One region of the Streptomyces sp. NPDC031365 genome, then DNA from elsewhere that is predicted to be linked to it. Evidence: riboswitches for the same ligand, from Rfam matches in the RefSeq annotation. Region 1 holds a riboswitch; the other holds the start of a gene.
What was found. Region 1 has a riboswitch for cobalamin ahead of ACZ5C2_RS12130 (energy-coupling factor ABC transporter permease). Riboswitches for the same ligand answer to the same signal wherever they lie in the genome.

Region 1 (7,297 bases):
CCTCCGGCGTAGGTGCCGGGAGCTACACGTCCGAGAGTGGTGACTGCAAGCGCAGCACCAAGGCGTACCCGCAGCTGTGGGCGAACGCCAACTCCCCGTCGTCGTTCAGATTCGTCGCCTGCTCGGGCGCGACGACGTCGAGCGTGTCCTCCGGCCAGCTGGGCTCCTTGTCCTCCTCGACCACCCTCGTCAGCGTCACCGCGGGCGGCAACGACGTCGGCTTCGCGGACGTCATGCAGACCTGCGTCCTGCAGAGCGAGGCCACCTGCGTCTCCCGGGTCAACACCGCGGTCTCGCAGATGCAGAACACCCTGCCGGGCAGGCTCGACTCGCTGTACTCCGGCATTCGCTCCCGCTCCCCGCAGGCACACGTGGTGGTGCTGGGGTACCCGCGCTTCTACAAGCTGTCGGGCAGTTGCATCGCCGGCCTCAGCGAGACCGAGCGCGGCGCCATCAACAACGCCTCGAACGTGCTGAACGGGGTGCTCGCGAAGCGGGCCGCCAACGCCGGGTTCACCTTCTCGTCGGTGGCGGACGACTTCACCGGACACGAGCTCTGCTCCGGCGACGCGTGGCTGCACAGCGTGACGATCCCGATCACCAACTCCTACCACCCGAAGGCCGTCGGTCAGTCGAGCGGATACCTGCCCGCCTTCCGCTCCATGGCCTAGAGACCGAGCGCACGCGGGGGGCACCGTCGGTGCCCCCCGCACCGGTGTGCTCACCCGTCCGCCAGCGCGGCGACCAGTTCCTCCGCCGTGCGGGGGCCGACCCGCGCGTTCGTCAACAGTCCGCACCTGCGCAGGAGAAGAGCCGCCGCGACGCCCCAGGGGAGCCGCAGCCCCGCTGCCGCGAGCAGATCCGCGCGGCCCAGCATCCTGGCCGCGGGCCCGGTGTGCGCCCCCGACGGGGTGAGCAGGGCGGCGTCGTCGGCCCAGCGCAGCGCGAGGTCCACGTCGTGGGTGGCCATCACCACCGTGGTGCCGCCCTCACGCAACCCGTCGAGGGTGGCGAGCAGGCGTTCCTGGCCGTCCGGGTCCAGGCCCGCCGTCGGCTCGTCCAGGATCAGGACGCGGGGCCGCATGGCGACCGCGCCCGCGATCGCCGTGCGCTTGCGCTGCCCGTAGGACAACAGGTGTGTGGGCCGGTCGGCGAGCGCCGTGATGTCCAGCGCGGCGAGCGACTCGGCCACGCGGTCGCGCACCTCCGTGTCGGACAGGCCGAGGTTCAGCGGCCCGAACGACACGTCCTGGCCGACGGACGCGGCGAACAACTGGTCGTCGGGGTCCTGCACCACCAGTTGCACGGTGGTCCGCAGCGCCGTCAGCCCCTTCCGGTCGTACCGCACCACCTTGCCGTCGACGGTCAACTCACCTCTGTCGGGCCGCAGTCCACCGCTGAGCAGTCGCATCAGCGTCGTCTTGCCACTGCCGTTGCGCCCCAGCAGGGCCAGCGCGCGCCCCTCGCGCACCTCGAAGTCGAGGCCGCTGAGCACGGGAGGGCCGTCCTCGTACGCGAAGGACGCACCCCGCAGGGTCACCAGCACGGGCTCCGTCATGACAACGGCCTTTCCAGTACGAGGGTGAGGGCGGTCAATGCCGCCAGGAGGGTCACGCTCAGCGCCGTGAACCGCACGGAGACACGGGCCTCGGGCACCAGTACGCGCAGGGTGCCGTCATAGCCGCGTCCGGCGAGCCCCGACTGCAGCCGCGATGCCCGGTCGAAGGACCGGACGAACGCGGTGGCCCCGAGTCCGCCGAGCGAACGCCAGGTCGCGGCCCGGGTGGTGTGCCCGAGCCGGGCCGCCTGCGCCTGATGGATCCGGCGCACCGAGTCCAGCAGCAGAAAGCTCATCCGGTACGTCACCAGCGCCACGTCCACGAGCGGCGCGGGCACCCCGGCGCGCACCAGGCGCGGCAGCAGATCCGACATCGGGGTGGTGAACGCGAACAGCAGTACTCCGAGGGAGGCCGCCGACGTGCGGAGCAACAACTCCCCGGCACGCAGCGGCCCGTCGTCGGCCGGTGCCACGAACCCGCCCGGACCGCCCACCTGCACCAGCAGTGTGAGTGCTCCCGTGAGGCAGAAGCCCAGCGGCACCCGGTACGCCCGCCACAGCCGCCGCCCGGGCACGCCCGCCGGGCCGAGCAGCGCCACGAGCGCCGACACCAGCACCAGGGCCGCGCCCGGCCAGGGGGGCAGCGAGATCGCGAGCACGGTGAGACCGAGTCCCAGCACAGCTTTGTCCACGGGATGACGGCGGCGCCAGCGACTGCTGTGCGCCGCCGCGTCGATCGACAGCACGAAGGCTCAGCCCCGCGACGCGGACGTGGAGCCGCCGCCGTCGCCCGCACCGGCCCCGGCGTCCGTGCCGGGGCGAGGGCCGGCCTCGCCCCCCGGCTGCTCCCCCGGCTGCTCCCGCGGCTGCTCCGACGGCTGCTCCAGCGCCCGCTCCAGCGCCCGCGCCTCGCCCTGCCGCCGCCCACGCCGCAGTCCGAAGTAGTAGGCGAGGACGCCCGCGCCGATCGCCGCCTGGAGGGCGAACAGCGCCGACTCGACCTCCCTGGACGGCGGTTCGTACAGGGGCGAGAACCACGGTTCGTACTCCGGGTCGATCTCGGTGATCGCCGTCTCCGCCTCGGCGTCCGCACCCGTGAACGGCTCCTCCTTGTGGTCGCCGAGCCCGAGCACCAGTGGCAGCACCGCCAGCGCGGCGACGAGAAGCAGCAGCAGGCTGTTGATCTTCGCGTTGCGGCTCATCGGGTCACCGCCCCGGCCCGCTCCGCCGGCTTGCGGACACCCACCGTTGTCACGAGCACCCCGAGCCGGGTCAGTTCACCCCTGCTCGACTGCACCAGCATGCGCATCACCAGTACGGTCAGCAGTCCCTCGCTCACCGCGAGCGGAATCTGCGTCACGGCGAAGACGGAGCCGAACTTGCCCAGGGCGCCCGGAAATCCGCTGCCCGGGTCGGGGAAGGCGAGCGCCAGCTGCACGCTCGTCACGCAGTACGTCGACAGGTCGGCGACGAACGCGCCGCAGAACACGGCACCCATCAGCGGCAGGCCGTACCGGCGCAGCAGCCGGTAGACGCCGTACCCGGCCCACGGGCCGACGACCGCCATCGAGAAGACGTTGGCGCCGAGCGTGGTCAGCCCGCCGTGGGCGAGCAGCAGCGCCTGGAACAGCAGCGTGATGGTGCCCAGCACCGCCACGACCGGCGGCCGGAACAGGATCGCGCCGAGTCCCGTGCCGGTCGGGTGGGAGCAACTCCCCGTCACGGACGGAAGTTTCAGTGCGGACAGGACAAACGTGAACGCTCCCGACGCGCCCAGCAGCAGGGTGCTCTCGGGATGTTCCCTGACTTCACGGATGAGTGACCGGGCTCCGTGGACGACGAACGGCGCCGACGCGACGCCCCAGGCGACCGCGTGCACCGGAGGCAGAAAACCCTCGGCAATGTGCATGGCTCAGCAGACCCTCTCCAGCACCTCGTGGATGGTTGACGCGCCTTGGCCGGTCTCCTGGCTGACGGGTACCACCGCCCGTGCTCCGCCTTCCCGGGTTCCGAAGAACCCAGTGGCTGCCCGTGAGGGCCGGAGCCGGACTTCCCGATCACAGTGGCGAGGGCCGCACCGGTATCGCACCGATTTCCCGTCACCAAGGCGTGGTGACAGTAGTGCCCGGACCGGGCCGGTGACAAGCGGTCACCAGGGGCGCGCGGACGGCGCCCGGAGGCTCGTGGCCCGGCGTGCACCTGCGGACTTGACGCGCATCGTGTCGCCCGCCGGGGCGGAGGACTGGAGGGCCGCCGTCATGGGCAGAACCTTGCTGCAACTAATATGCAACAGCGATAGTTAAGCAATAGGGATGTGAGGTTCGATGACGACCCGACGAATACGGGGCGCGGCCGCGGTGGCGTTGGCCGCGGTGGTCACCGCCTGCTCGGCGCCGGGCAGCGGCAGCGCGGACGGCGGCGCGGACGCCGAGTCCGTGGTGATCGGGGTCTCCACCGAACCGGACACCCTCAGCCCGTTGCTCGGTTACGGCAAGGACGGCAACTCCAAGATCTTCGACGGACTCCTCGCCCGGAACGCCGACCTCGGCCTCGAGCCCGCGCTGGCGAAGACGCTCCCCGAGATCACCGACGGCGGCCGCACCTACACGTACACCCTGCGTGACGGCGTGAAGTTCAGCGACGGTGAGCCGCTGACCGCCGACGACGTGGTGTTCACGTACCGCACGGTTCTGGCCGACGAGACCAACAACACCGCCCGGAGTGAACTGGCCGCCCTCGAGGAGGTCGAGGCGGACGGCGAGGACAAGGTCGTCTTCACCCTCGACCGCCCTTACGCGGGCTTCGCCGCCCGCACGGTCCTGCCCATCGTCCCCGAGCACATCGCCGGAAGGCAGGATCCCAACACGGGCGCCTTCAACACCGAGCCGGTCGGTACCGGACCGTACGTACTCACCGGCTGGAGCAAGGGCGAAAAGCTCACCTTCGAGGCCAATCCGGAGTACTGGGGCGGTGCGCCGAAGGTGAAAAGGCTCACCATGGCGATCGTCGCCGACGACGACGTCCGCGCCACCCGGCTGCGCTCCGGTGACCTCGACGGCGCGACCCTCCCGCCGAACCTCGCCGCCACCTTCGAGAACGACGACGGCAAGAAGACCTACCGGGCCACGTCGTACGACTTCCGCGCGGTCACCCTCCCCACCGGCAACCCCGTCACCGGCGACCTCGCGATCCGCCGCGCCCTCGACCTCGCCGTGGACCGCCGGGCCATGGTCGACACGGTCCTCGACGGTGCCGGCCGCCCCGCCTACGGCCCCCTGCCCCTCGACGACCCCTGGTTCGCCGAGGACATCGAGCGGCCCCAGGACCTCGCCCAAGCCGGGCGCGTACTGGACACAGCCGGCTGGAAGCCCGGGAAGGACGCCATCCGCGCCAAGGACGGCCGCCCCGCCCGCTTCACCCTGTACTACCCCTCCGGTGACAAGGTCCGCCAGGACCACGCCCTCGCCTACGCCTCCGACGCCAAGAAGACCGGCATCGACGTCAAGGTCGAGAGCGCCACCTGGGAGGTCATCGAACCCCGTATGAAGCACGATGCCGTCCTCGCCGGCTTCGGCAGCACCGGCGACCCCGACTTCGGCCTCCACACCCTGCTGCACTCCTCCCTCGCCGGGAACGGCTTCAACAACATGGCCCGCTACGACAACCCGGCCGTGGACGAGGCCCTGGACACCGGCCGCCGCAGCCTGGACCCCCGGACCCGCGAGGCCGCCTACGACGACCTCCAGCGCGCGCTGGTGAAGGACCCCGGCTACACCTTCCTCACCCACATCGACCACATGTACGTCCTCGAGGACCGCTGGAAGGACCTCACCACCCAGACCGAACCGCACGAGCACGGCTTCGCCGGCGGTCCCTGGTGGAACGTCGAGGACTGGCAGCCCCAGGCATGACCCGCGCCCTCTGGGGATCGATGGCACGGCTCACGGCACGGCGCGCCCTGTACGCCGTGCCGGTGCTCCTCGTCGTCACCTTCGGCGTGTTCGCCGTGGCCGCCGCATCCCCCTTCGACCCCGTCAAGGCCTACGCGGGCACCGCCGCGCTCGGCGCCGACCAGGAGACCCTGGACCGGCTGCGGGAGAACCTCGGCGCGGACCGGCCGTTCACCGCCCGCTGGTGGGACTGGCTGACCTCCGTGCTCGGCGGCGACCTGGGCCTGTCCACCGTCATGCGCCGGCCCGTGGCCGAGGTCATCGGCGAACGCCTGGTCTGGTCGACGCTGCTGTGCGCCGTCGCGTTCGCCGTCGCGGTGCTGCTCGGCACCGTGCTCGGCGTGCTCGCCGCCCGCCGCCCCGGTTCCCTCCTCGACCGTACGGTCACCTCCCTCGCGTACTCCCTGGAGGCGGCGCCGGTCTTCTGGATCGCTTTGCTCGCCGTCTGGCTGTTCGCCCTCAAGCTGGACGTCCTCCCGGCCGGCGGCCTCACCGACACGGGCAGCGACCACGCCACCGCCGGCCAGGTCGCGCGTCACCTGATCCTGCCCGCCGGCGTCCTCGCCGTCTCCCAGCTGCCCTGGTTCGTCCTGTACGTCCGTCAGGGCGTCGGCGACGCCCTCGCGGAGGACCCCGTACGCGGAGCCCGGGCCCGCGGCCTGAGCGAACGCACCGTACTGCTCGGCCACGCCCTGCGCTCCGGACTGCTGCCCGTGCTCACCCTGATCGGCTCCCGCGTCCCCGAACTCATCACCGGCGCACTGCTGGTGGAGAGCGTCTTCAGCTGGCCGGGTATCGCCTCGGCCACCGTGGAGGCGGCCACCGCCGTCGACTTCCCGCTGCTGGCCGCGCTCACCACCCTCGCCACCGCTGCCGTCCTCGCCGGAAACCTGCTCGCCGACCTGCTCTACGGACTGATCGACCCGAGGGTGAAGCTGAATGAGATGTGACTCCCGTGGCTGACACCACCGTCGTGAAGACGGACGCCGTCGTGAAGACGGACGCCGTCGTGAAGACGGACGCCGAGTACGCGACCCCGCCGGCGTGGCGCTCGCACGGCACCGCCCGCCGCTCCACCCACACCCTCCGCCTGCGCGTCTCCGCCGTCCTGGTCGCACTGACGGTCCTCGCGGCCCTGCTCGTACCGCCCCTGGCCCAGCTCGACGAGCAGGCCGTCGACCTGGCGGCGGAACTCCTGCCGCCCAGCTGGGCCCACCCCTTCGGCACCGACGACGTGGGCCGCGACCTGCTGCTGCGCTGCGTCTACGGGCTCCGGGTGTCGCTGCTGGTGGGCCTGGTGGCCGCGCTCACCGCCACCGTGATCGGCACCGCCGTCGGCGCCACCGCAGGTGCGCTCGGCGGCTGGGCCGACCGCCTGGTCATGCGCCTGGTCGACACCCTGTCCTCCGTCCCGCACCTGCTGCTCGGCATCTTCATCGTCGCCATGTTCCGGCCGGGCGTCTGGCCGGTGGTGATCTCCGTCGCCCTCACCCACTGGCTGTCCACCGCCCGCATCGTCCGCGCCGAAATCCTCTCGCTGCGGTCCCGCCCCCACATCGACGCGGCCGTCTCCGGCGGCGCGTCCCGGTGGCGGGTCACGTTCCGCCACCTGCTCCCCGGTGTCCTGCCCCAGGCCGGTCTCGCCGCCGTTCTGATGGTCCCGCACGCCATGTGGCACGAATCGGCCCTGTCCTTCCTGGGCCTCGGCCTGCCCACCCACACCGCGAGCCTCGGCACCCTCATCCAGGGGGCCCGCGGCTCCCTGCTCGCCGGACAGTGGTGGCCCGCC
Region 2 (7,297 bases), on a different contig from region 1:
CCTCGCCGTCGGCAGCACCTCAGAGGTCACCGTCGCCACCATCGTCGACCGGCAGCCCCTTCCCGGACGGTCCGGACGCTGCCGGCCCGCGGGACGAGACACCCGGCCTGGTGATCACGGGAGTCGCCTTGGGCGAGGGTTCACTGAACCGACACGACCGGACGGCCAATGCCGGTCCGTGGACGGTGACGGTGCGGCGTCCGGACGGCTCGCTGGGCCTCAATGGTGCGGTGGTGACGTTCCCTGTGCCGAAGCCTCAGGCCGGCCGCCCGATCCGGATCGGTAGGGCAGAGGGTTGGGCCCGGAACGGTGAGATCGTCTGGCCCGTCGCGGATTCGTACGCACGGGTCCGCGGTGACCTGCCGCAGTCGCAACTCGTGGCGATCGCCACCGCGACCACGGTTGCATCCGGGCGTCCCCAGGTCAGGCCGCCTTCCGGACTCTCGGTGGTGTCCACGGGCGCAGCACGCCCGCACTACCTGCGCGAGGCCCGTTACGGATCGGGCGACGTCGGTGAGGCCGGCGAGCTGTCCCGCGGCCTGACCTTCACCGGCGTGGCCCGCTGCGGCGGCTTCGAGGACCTGGTGTACGCCTCAGACGCCCAGGCCTCCGGCGCCGTGCGGGGCAAGCCCGCGATCATCACGTCCGAGCTTGGCGGCAACGGTGTACTGGCCTGGGAGCCAACGCCCGGCGTGATCGCCTACGTCGGCTACAGCGGCGCACCCCTCGACCGAGGCGCCATCGCTGCCCTGCACCGGCTCGCCGAGCGAACCCACCTGCTGAGTGCGCAGGAGTGGCAGGCCACTGGTCCTTCGACAGTCGACCAGGTCAACGACTTTGGTTGAGGCCGTCCGACCGCAGGCGGTTTCGGCACCCCTGTAAGCCGTCGACCAGACCGCGATACGCAATCCCACCGGCCACCTGAACACCCTCCGGCTCCAAAACGTACTAAGGGCACTAGCAGTTAATGCCCAGGTAGCGCCCCTCGCGGTGCTCCGTACGACGAGGCGGCGTCGGCAGCGCAGGCCCGCCAGCTCGGACGAACGGGAAGGTGAAATGGGAATTCTTGCGCTCAGTTGGGTCATCGCGTTGGTCTCGGCCCTGGTGGCCGCGGTCAGTGCGGTCCGGGTGGTGACCACCAGCGGTGAGATCCGGTTCGCGGCGGGCGGCGACCTGCTGATGGGGCTGTGTATGGCGGCCATGGCCCTGCCGGCGACGGTCGGCTGGTACGCGGGCTACGGCATGTGGTGGGCCGTGGTCTTCGGTGTCCTCGGGCTCGGGGGTGTGGCGATGGCGGTCAAACACACGCGCGCGGTCGGGTGGAAGCACGGCCGTCACTGGGTGCACCTCATCGTCGGCAGCTTCGGCATGGTGATCATGACGTTGGCCATGACGAGCACGTCGTCCGGTCCGGTGCTCGCGCTGGGCAGCGGGCACTCCATGGCGCACATGCCGGGCATGGAGAACACAGCGAGCGCGACGGGCACGCATGAGATGGAGGGCATGGAGGGCATGCACGGGGCGGGATCCATGCATGGGATGGACATGCCGGGCATGACGAATGCCGCTGCTGACGCCGGGTCCTCCGCCGGGTCCGGTTCTGTATGGCGGTTCGTGATCGCGGCCCTCGCCGTCTACTTCCTGCTGTCGATCGGCGCATCCGTGTGGGCGAGGGTCCGGGGCACCAGGCGGAGCGGCCGGGGTGCCGGCTCCCTCTCCGGCTGGAGCCGCTGGCTGCTCGCCATGCCGGACACAGTGCTCGTCTACCTGGCGTCGCTGACGCTCTCGGTGTGGGACAGGACCAGGATGGGCCAGCGGTCGGGCCATGGACGGCGCCGCAAGCTCGGGGCCGCGCCGGACGCGGCGCTGGCAGCCCATATCGGCATGGGTGGAACCATGTCCGCGATGCTGCTGATGATGGCCGCGTGAAGGCCGGTCGAGTCGTCCCTGACCGGTAGGAAGACGCCGCGCCAGGGGCCACGCGCGTGCGCCGTGGTGGCCTCGGCATCAGGTCGCGCGGAGTGGGCTCGGCACGGACTCGTATCGCTCAGCAGAGACCCGTAGCGCTCAGCGAGCACAGGCCCGCAGCATGCGAAGCCGTTTCGTCTTCAGTACCCGGGCCGGAGACAATGGACTCACGCGATCCACGCGCCCAGGCGGTCTCGGACTCCGTGTTCCCCAGCGCAGACCGCTTGCGGGCGCCCGTCCGAAGGGGCCGGTCCGATGTCGCCTTCACGCCTTCGCGGGCGTACCGTCCCGTTGATGCTCGGAGCAACAGCCGCCCTGCTGCTCGCGACCGCCTGTGCCGACGGGGACGACGAACCCGCCACGACCTCATCCAGCATCACGATGGAGAACTTCGCGTTCAGCCCGGCGAATCCGGAAGTACGGCCCGGCGAGAAGATCACCGTGGCCAACAAGGACTCCGCCGCCCACACCGTCACAGCCACGGAAGGCGACGCCTTCGACACCGGGAACATCTCCGGCGGAGATTCCGGGACGTTCACCGCTCCCTCCCAGGCCGGTCGCTACGGCTTCGTCTGTACCCTCCACCCGAACATGACAGGCACTCTGGTCGTCCGCTGAGCCGTCCAGAACCTCGACCGGCGCCCGTGCCCCGCACGGACGCCGACCGAGGTCACAGTCGCGGTGTCAAGAGGCAGGCGCGGCCGGCGCGCCGGTCATGCCCGCCGCCCAAGGGCGGGAGGCCCGCACCCCGAGAAGCCCGAAGCCCACGGCCAGCCCACCCCAGAGCAGACCCATGGACGCGGCCGAGAGCACCCGGAAGTCCCACACCAGCGTGGCGGGGGCGGTCACCGCGTCAGGGTTGTCCGGCAGCGCGAACAGCGACGCCAGCGCGGCCAGCATGATGGCCGTCACGGCCAGCTGACGCTGCGGTGCGGAACGGCCGCGCTCCGCCAGCCACCCCTGGAGACGCCAGGCCAGGGCGACGGCGATCACGCCGATCCCTATGGCCGCGAGCCATGCGTTGACGCGGGTGTCGATCGTTCCCGGATCGCCCACGCCTGGCGGGTTGGCGGGATAGCGGAGGAAGGGCAGCAGCCAGACCCCAGTGAAGCCGGCGCCCGCCAGCATCAACGACCGCCGCCAGGGCTCAGCGTCCGGATCCCGGCGGTGCAGGATCGCGTACACGACGGCGAAGAGGGTCCCAATCGCCGCTCCGGTGAGGACGGCGGCCACCAGCAGACCCGCGTGCTGAGTGGAACGGGAGAAGACCTCCGCCGCGGCCGAACCGCCGCTCGCCTCCTCGCGGGCCGCCTCCAGCCGTACCGCCTTGTCCAACAGCGGCTCGGCCAGCAGCCACGAGAATCCTCCGCTGACCACGCCGGCGGCTCCGCCTGCGAGGGCACCGCGCCCGAGCAGGGACAGAAGTGACGTCACGAACGCTCCCTCAGTGGCAAGGGCCGGCGAGGAGGTGCCGACCGTCGTGGGCGAACTCGTGGACGTAGTTGGCGGATGTCGCGACCTTGCCCAGCACCGGCGACAGCAGCGCGCCCTGGTCGAGGAAGACCGCGTCCAGCGCGACCAGGGCGACGATCACTGCCGCGGCAGCGATCAGCCCGTCTCGCAGCGGATGGACGACCAGGCCAGCGGCCGGTCGTACCTGTGGAGCCGCCGAAGCACTCATGGAACCTCCTCGCGGGGTGCACACGCCCCGCCGTTCAGGAGGACGACGGGTCAGTGTCTGACTCCCGGGGCAGCCCCGGTCACAGTGGCGGGACCGTCCCGGACTCTCACCGGGTTCCTGCTCACCGTCGCCTCGATGTGAAGTTGTCGTCGCAGGTCGCGACGCGCCTACTAAGTAAATTAGCTATTCGGGCCCGTTTCAAACAGATCGCGTGAGCGGCATCACAGGTACCGGAATACCCCTAGGGGGTATAGTGTTGTTATCGGCCGGGAGGGTCAGGGAAGCGGCGTCCCTCCCGGAAATGACCCACGCATCCAGACCCGAGGAAGAAGCCATGACCACCGAGACGAACACCAGCTCCTGCTGTGGCTCCTGCGGCTCCGGCACCACGGTCGACGTCCAGGGCGTCGGCGTCACCGCCGTCTACAAGGTGTCCGGCATGACCTGCGGCCACTGCGAAGGCGCGATCTCGAAGGAGATCTCCGCGCTGGACGGCGTCACCGCGGTCCAGGCCGTCGCCAAGACCGGCGAGGTCACCGTCACCTCCGCCGCCCCGCTCGACGAGGCGGCCATCCGCGCCGCCGTCGACGAGGCGGGCTACGAGCTCGTCGGCCGCGCCTGACAGCTCAGTCGGGGGCCCACGGGCCTCGGACACGCGAATTCCTCCCCGCGCCGGGACGTATCGCTCCGCTGATACGGACGCTGTACGTCCCGGCCTCCCCCTGGAGATACGCACATGACCAGCACGGCTCCCGAGAAGGCAGTCCCCGACACGGCACCCACGCCCCCCTCCGCGGTCGAGCTCTCGATCGGCGGCATGACGTGCGCGTCGTGCGCGGCCCGTATCGAGAAGAAGCTCAACCGCATGGACGGCGTCACAGCGACCGTCAACTACGCCACCGAGAAGGCAAGGGTCTCCTACACGGACGGCATCGAGGTCGCCGACCTCATCGCAACCGTCGAGAAGACCGGCTACACCGCCGAGGAGCCGCCTCCGCCCGCGTCCGCCACCGCCGACGGGGGCGATGGTGAGGCCGCTCCGGCGGCGGACGGCGAGCTCCTGTCACTGCGGCAGCGGCTGTACGTGTCGCTGGTGCTCACCGTGCCCGTGGTCCTGATGGCGATGGTCCCGGCCCTGCAGTTCGACAACTGGCAGTGGCTCTCGCTGACGCTGGCCGCGCCGGTCGTCGTGTGGGGCGCGTTCCCCTTCCACAAGGCCGCCTGGACCAACGCCCGGCATGGCGCCGCGACCATGGACACCCTGGTGTCCATCGGTACGCTCGCCGCGCTCGGCTGGTCGGTGTGGGCGCTGTTCTGGGGTCACGCCGGGATGCCGGGTATGCGGCACGGCTTCGAGTTCACCATCTCCCGTGGGGACGGCTCCTCCTCCATCTACCTGGAGGCCGCGGCCGGGGTGACCACGTTCATCCTCGCCGGGCGCTATCTGGAGGCGAAGTCCAAGCGCAAGGCGGGCGCGGCGCTGCGGGCGCTGCTGGAGCTGGGCGCGAAGGACGTCGCGGTGCTGCGGGGCGGCAAGGAAGTACGCATCCCTGTCGCGCAGTTGGCCGTCGGTGACCGCTTCGTCGTACGACCCGGAGAGAAGGTCGCCACCGACGGGACCGTCGTCGAGGGCTCCTCGGCGGTGGACGCCTCTATGCTGACCGGCGAGTCCGTCCCGGTGGACGTGACTGTGGGCGATTCCGTCACCGGAGCGACCGTGAACGCGGGCGGCCGCCTGGTCGTCGAGGCGACCCGGGTCGGCACCGACACACAACTCGCCCGGATGGCGAAGCTCGTCGAGGACGCCCAGAACGGCAAGGCCGAGGTGCAGCGCCTCGCCGACCGGATCTCTTCTGTCTTCGTCCCCGTGGTCATCCTCCTTGCCCTCGGCACTCTGCTGACCTGGCTGTTCGTCACCGGTGACGCCACCGCCGCCTTCACCGCCGCCGTCGCGGTCCTGATCATCGCCTGCCCGTGCGCGCTGGGCCTGGCCACCCCGACCGCGCTGATGGTCGGCACCGGCCGCGGCGCCCAGCTCGGCATCCTCATCAAGGGCCCCGAAGTCCTCGAGTCAACCCGCCGCGTCGACACCGTCGTCCTGGACAAGACCGGCACCGTCACCACCGGCCGGATGCAGCTCCAGGACGTGCTCCCCGCACCGGGTACGGACAAGGACGAACTGCTGCGGCTGGCCGGCGCCTTGGAACACGCCTCCGAGCACCCGATCGCCCAGGCCATCGCCGCCGGGGCCGCTGAGCGAGTCGGAAGCCTGCCGGTGCCGGAGAACTTCGAGAACGTCGCCGGCCTCGGCGTCCAGGGCGTGGTCGACGGTCACGCGGTGCTCGTCGGCCGCGAGAAGCTCCTCAAGGAGTGGGTCATCGAGCTGCCCAGGGAGCTGGCCGAGGCAAAGGCCGCGGCGGAGGCCGAGGGGCGTACGGCGGTCGCCGTCGCGTGGGACGGCGAGGCGCGCGGTGTCCTCACCGTCGCCGACGCTGTCAAGGAGACCAGCGCCGCAGCCGTGGCCGAACTGCGCGCGCTCGGCCTGAAGCCCGTCCTGCTGACCGGTGACAACCAACTCGTCGCCGAGTCGGTCGCCCGTTCCGTGGGCATCGACGAGGTGATCGCCGAGGTCCTGCCCGAGGACAAGGTGGAAGTGGTCAAGCAACTGCAGGGCGAGGGCCGTTCGGTCGCGATGGTCGGCGACGGCGTCAACGACGCGGCCGCCCTCGCCACCGCCGACCTGGGCCTGGCCATGGGCACCGGCACGGACGCGGCGATCGAGGCAGGCGACCTGACCCTCGTACGCGGCGACCTCCGGGTGGCCGCGGACGCGATCCGCCTGTCCCGCCGGACCCTCGCCACCATCAAGGGCAATCTCTTCTGGGCCTTCGGCTACAACGTCGCCGCGCTGCCGCTCGCCGCCGCCGGCATGCTCAACCCGATGATCGCGGGAGCCGCAATGGCCTTCTCGTCGGTGTTCGTGGTGACCAACAGCCTGCGGCTGCGGTCCTTCAAATAGCCACGAGGCATTGCCCCTTCGGCTGAGGCGCCCGGTCCGATGAGGCCGGGCGCCTCGATGTAGAGCCCGTCGCTCGGGCTCGACGGCTCAGCCCCGAGCGTGCCGGAAGCCCCCTTCGTGCCGCCCCACGCACTTCCAGCGCGCTCCCCCTGCCCATCGGCAACATCGCGCAGATGTCAACGGGTGCACCTTGGGGGTCGAGCAACTGGGCCGGGATCAGGTACGCAGCAGCCGGGCGACGGCCCGCGCAGCCTCCGCCACCTTGTCTTGTGCCTCGTCTCCCCCGGCGGTAATGGCGTCCTGGACGCAGTGCCCGAGGTGATCTTCCAGCAGTTGCATCGCCACCGCCTGGAGCGCCTTGGTGGTCGCCGCGACCTGAGTGAGGACGTCGATGCAGTACTGGTCCTCCTCAACCAGGCGCTGCAGGCCACGGACCTGGCCCTCGATGCGGCGGAGCCGCTTGAGGACGGCGTCCTTGCCCTCGTGATAGCCCGGCGATGCCTGCTCGGCCTCGGCCTGTTCCTGCTGGTCCATACGCCCCAACAGTATTCCCCGGCGGCTTCGGGCAGGGAGCGAACGTGAACTGTGTCTCGGTGTTCGTCGCGCCGACCCGCAGGAGACATTGCCGG

Region 2: it holds a riboswitch for cobalamin, as region 1 does, so the genes downstream of both, ACZ5C2_RS20945 (CbtB-domain containing protein) here and ACZ5C2_RS12130 (energy-coupling factor ABC transporter permease) in region 1, are expected to answer to the same signal.

What each region holds. Positions count from the first base shown of each region.
Region 1 covers NZ_JBVIIM010000006.1:41,344-48,640, reverse strand. Annotated here, with positions in the region: gene ACZ5C2_RS12150 (SGNH/GDSL hydrolase family protein) at 1-671, shown strand, start outside; gene ACZ5C2_RS12145 (energy-coupling factor ABC transporter ATP-binding protein) at 722-1,558, opposite strand; gene cbiQ (cobalt ECF transporter T component CbiQ) at 1,555-2,304, opposite strand; gene ACZ5C2_RS12135 (energy-coupling factor ABC transporter substrate-binding protein) at 2,311-2,760, opposite strand; gene ACZ5C2_RS12130 (energy-coupling factor ABC transporter permease) at 2,757-3,467, opposite strand; cobalamin riboswitch at 3,498-3,680, opposite strand; gene ACZ5C2_RS12125 (ABC transporter substrate-binding protein) at 3,883-5,469, shown strand; gene ACZ5C2_RS12120 (ABC transporter permease) at 5,490-6,458, shown strand; gene ACZ5C2_RS12115 (ABC transporter permease) at 6,500-7,297, shown strand, end outside.
Region 2 covers NZ_JBVIIM010000014.1:11,968-19,264, forward strand. Annotated here, with positions in the region: gene ACZ5C2_RS20925 (hypothetical protein) at 450-845, shown strand; gene ACZ5C2_RS20930 (DUF5134 domain-containing protein) at 1,057-1,929, shown strand; gene ACZ5C2_RS20935 (cupredoxin domain-containing protein) at 2,263-2,586, shown strand; gene ACZ5C2_RS20940 (CbtA family protein) at 2,653-3,402, opposite strand; gene ACZ5C2_RS20945 (CbtB-domain containing protein) at 3,413-3,649, opposite strand; cobalamin riboswitch at 3,681-3,835, opposite strand; gene ACZ5C2_RS20950 (heavy-metal-associated domain-containing protein) at 3,984-4,271, shown strand; gene ACZ5C2_RS20955 (heavy metal translocating P-type ATPase) at 4,386-6,668, shown strand; gene ACZ5C2_RS20960 (metal-sensitive transcriptional regulator) at 6,885-7,202, opposite strand.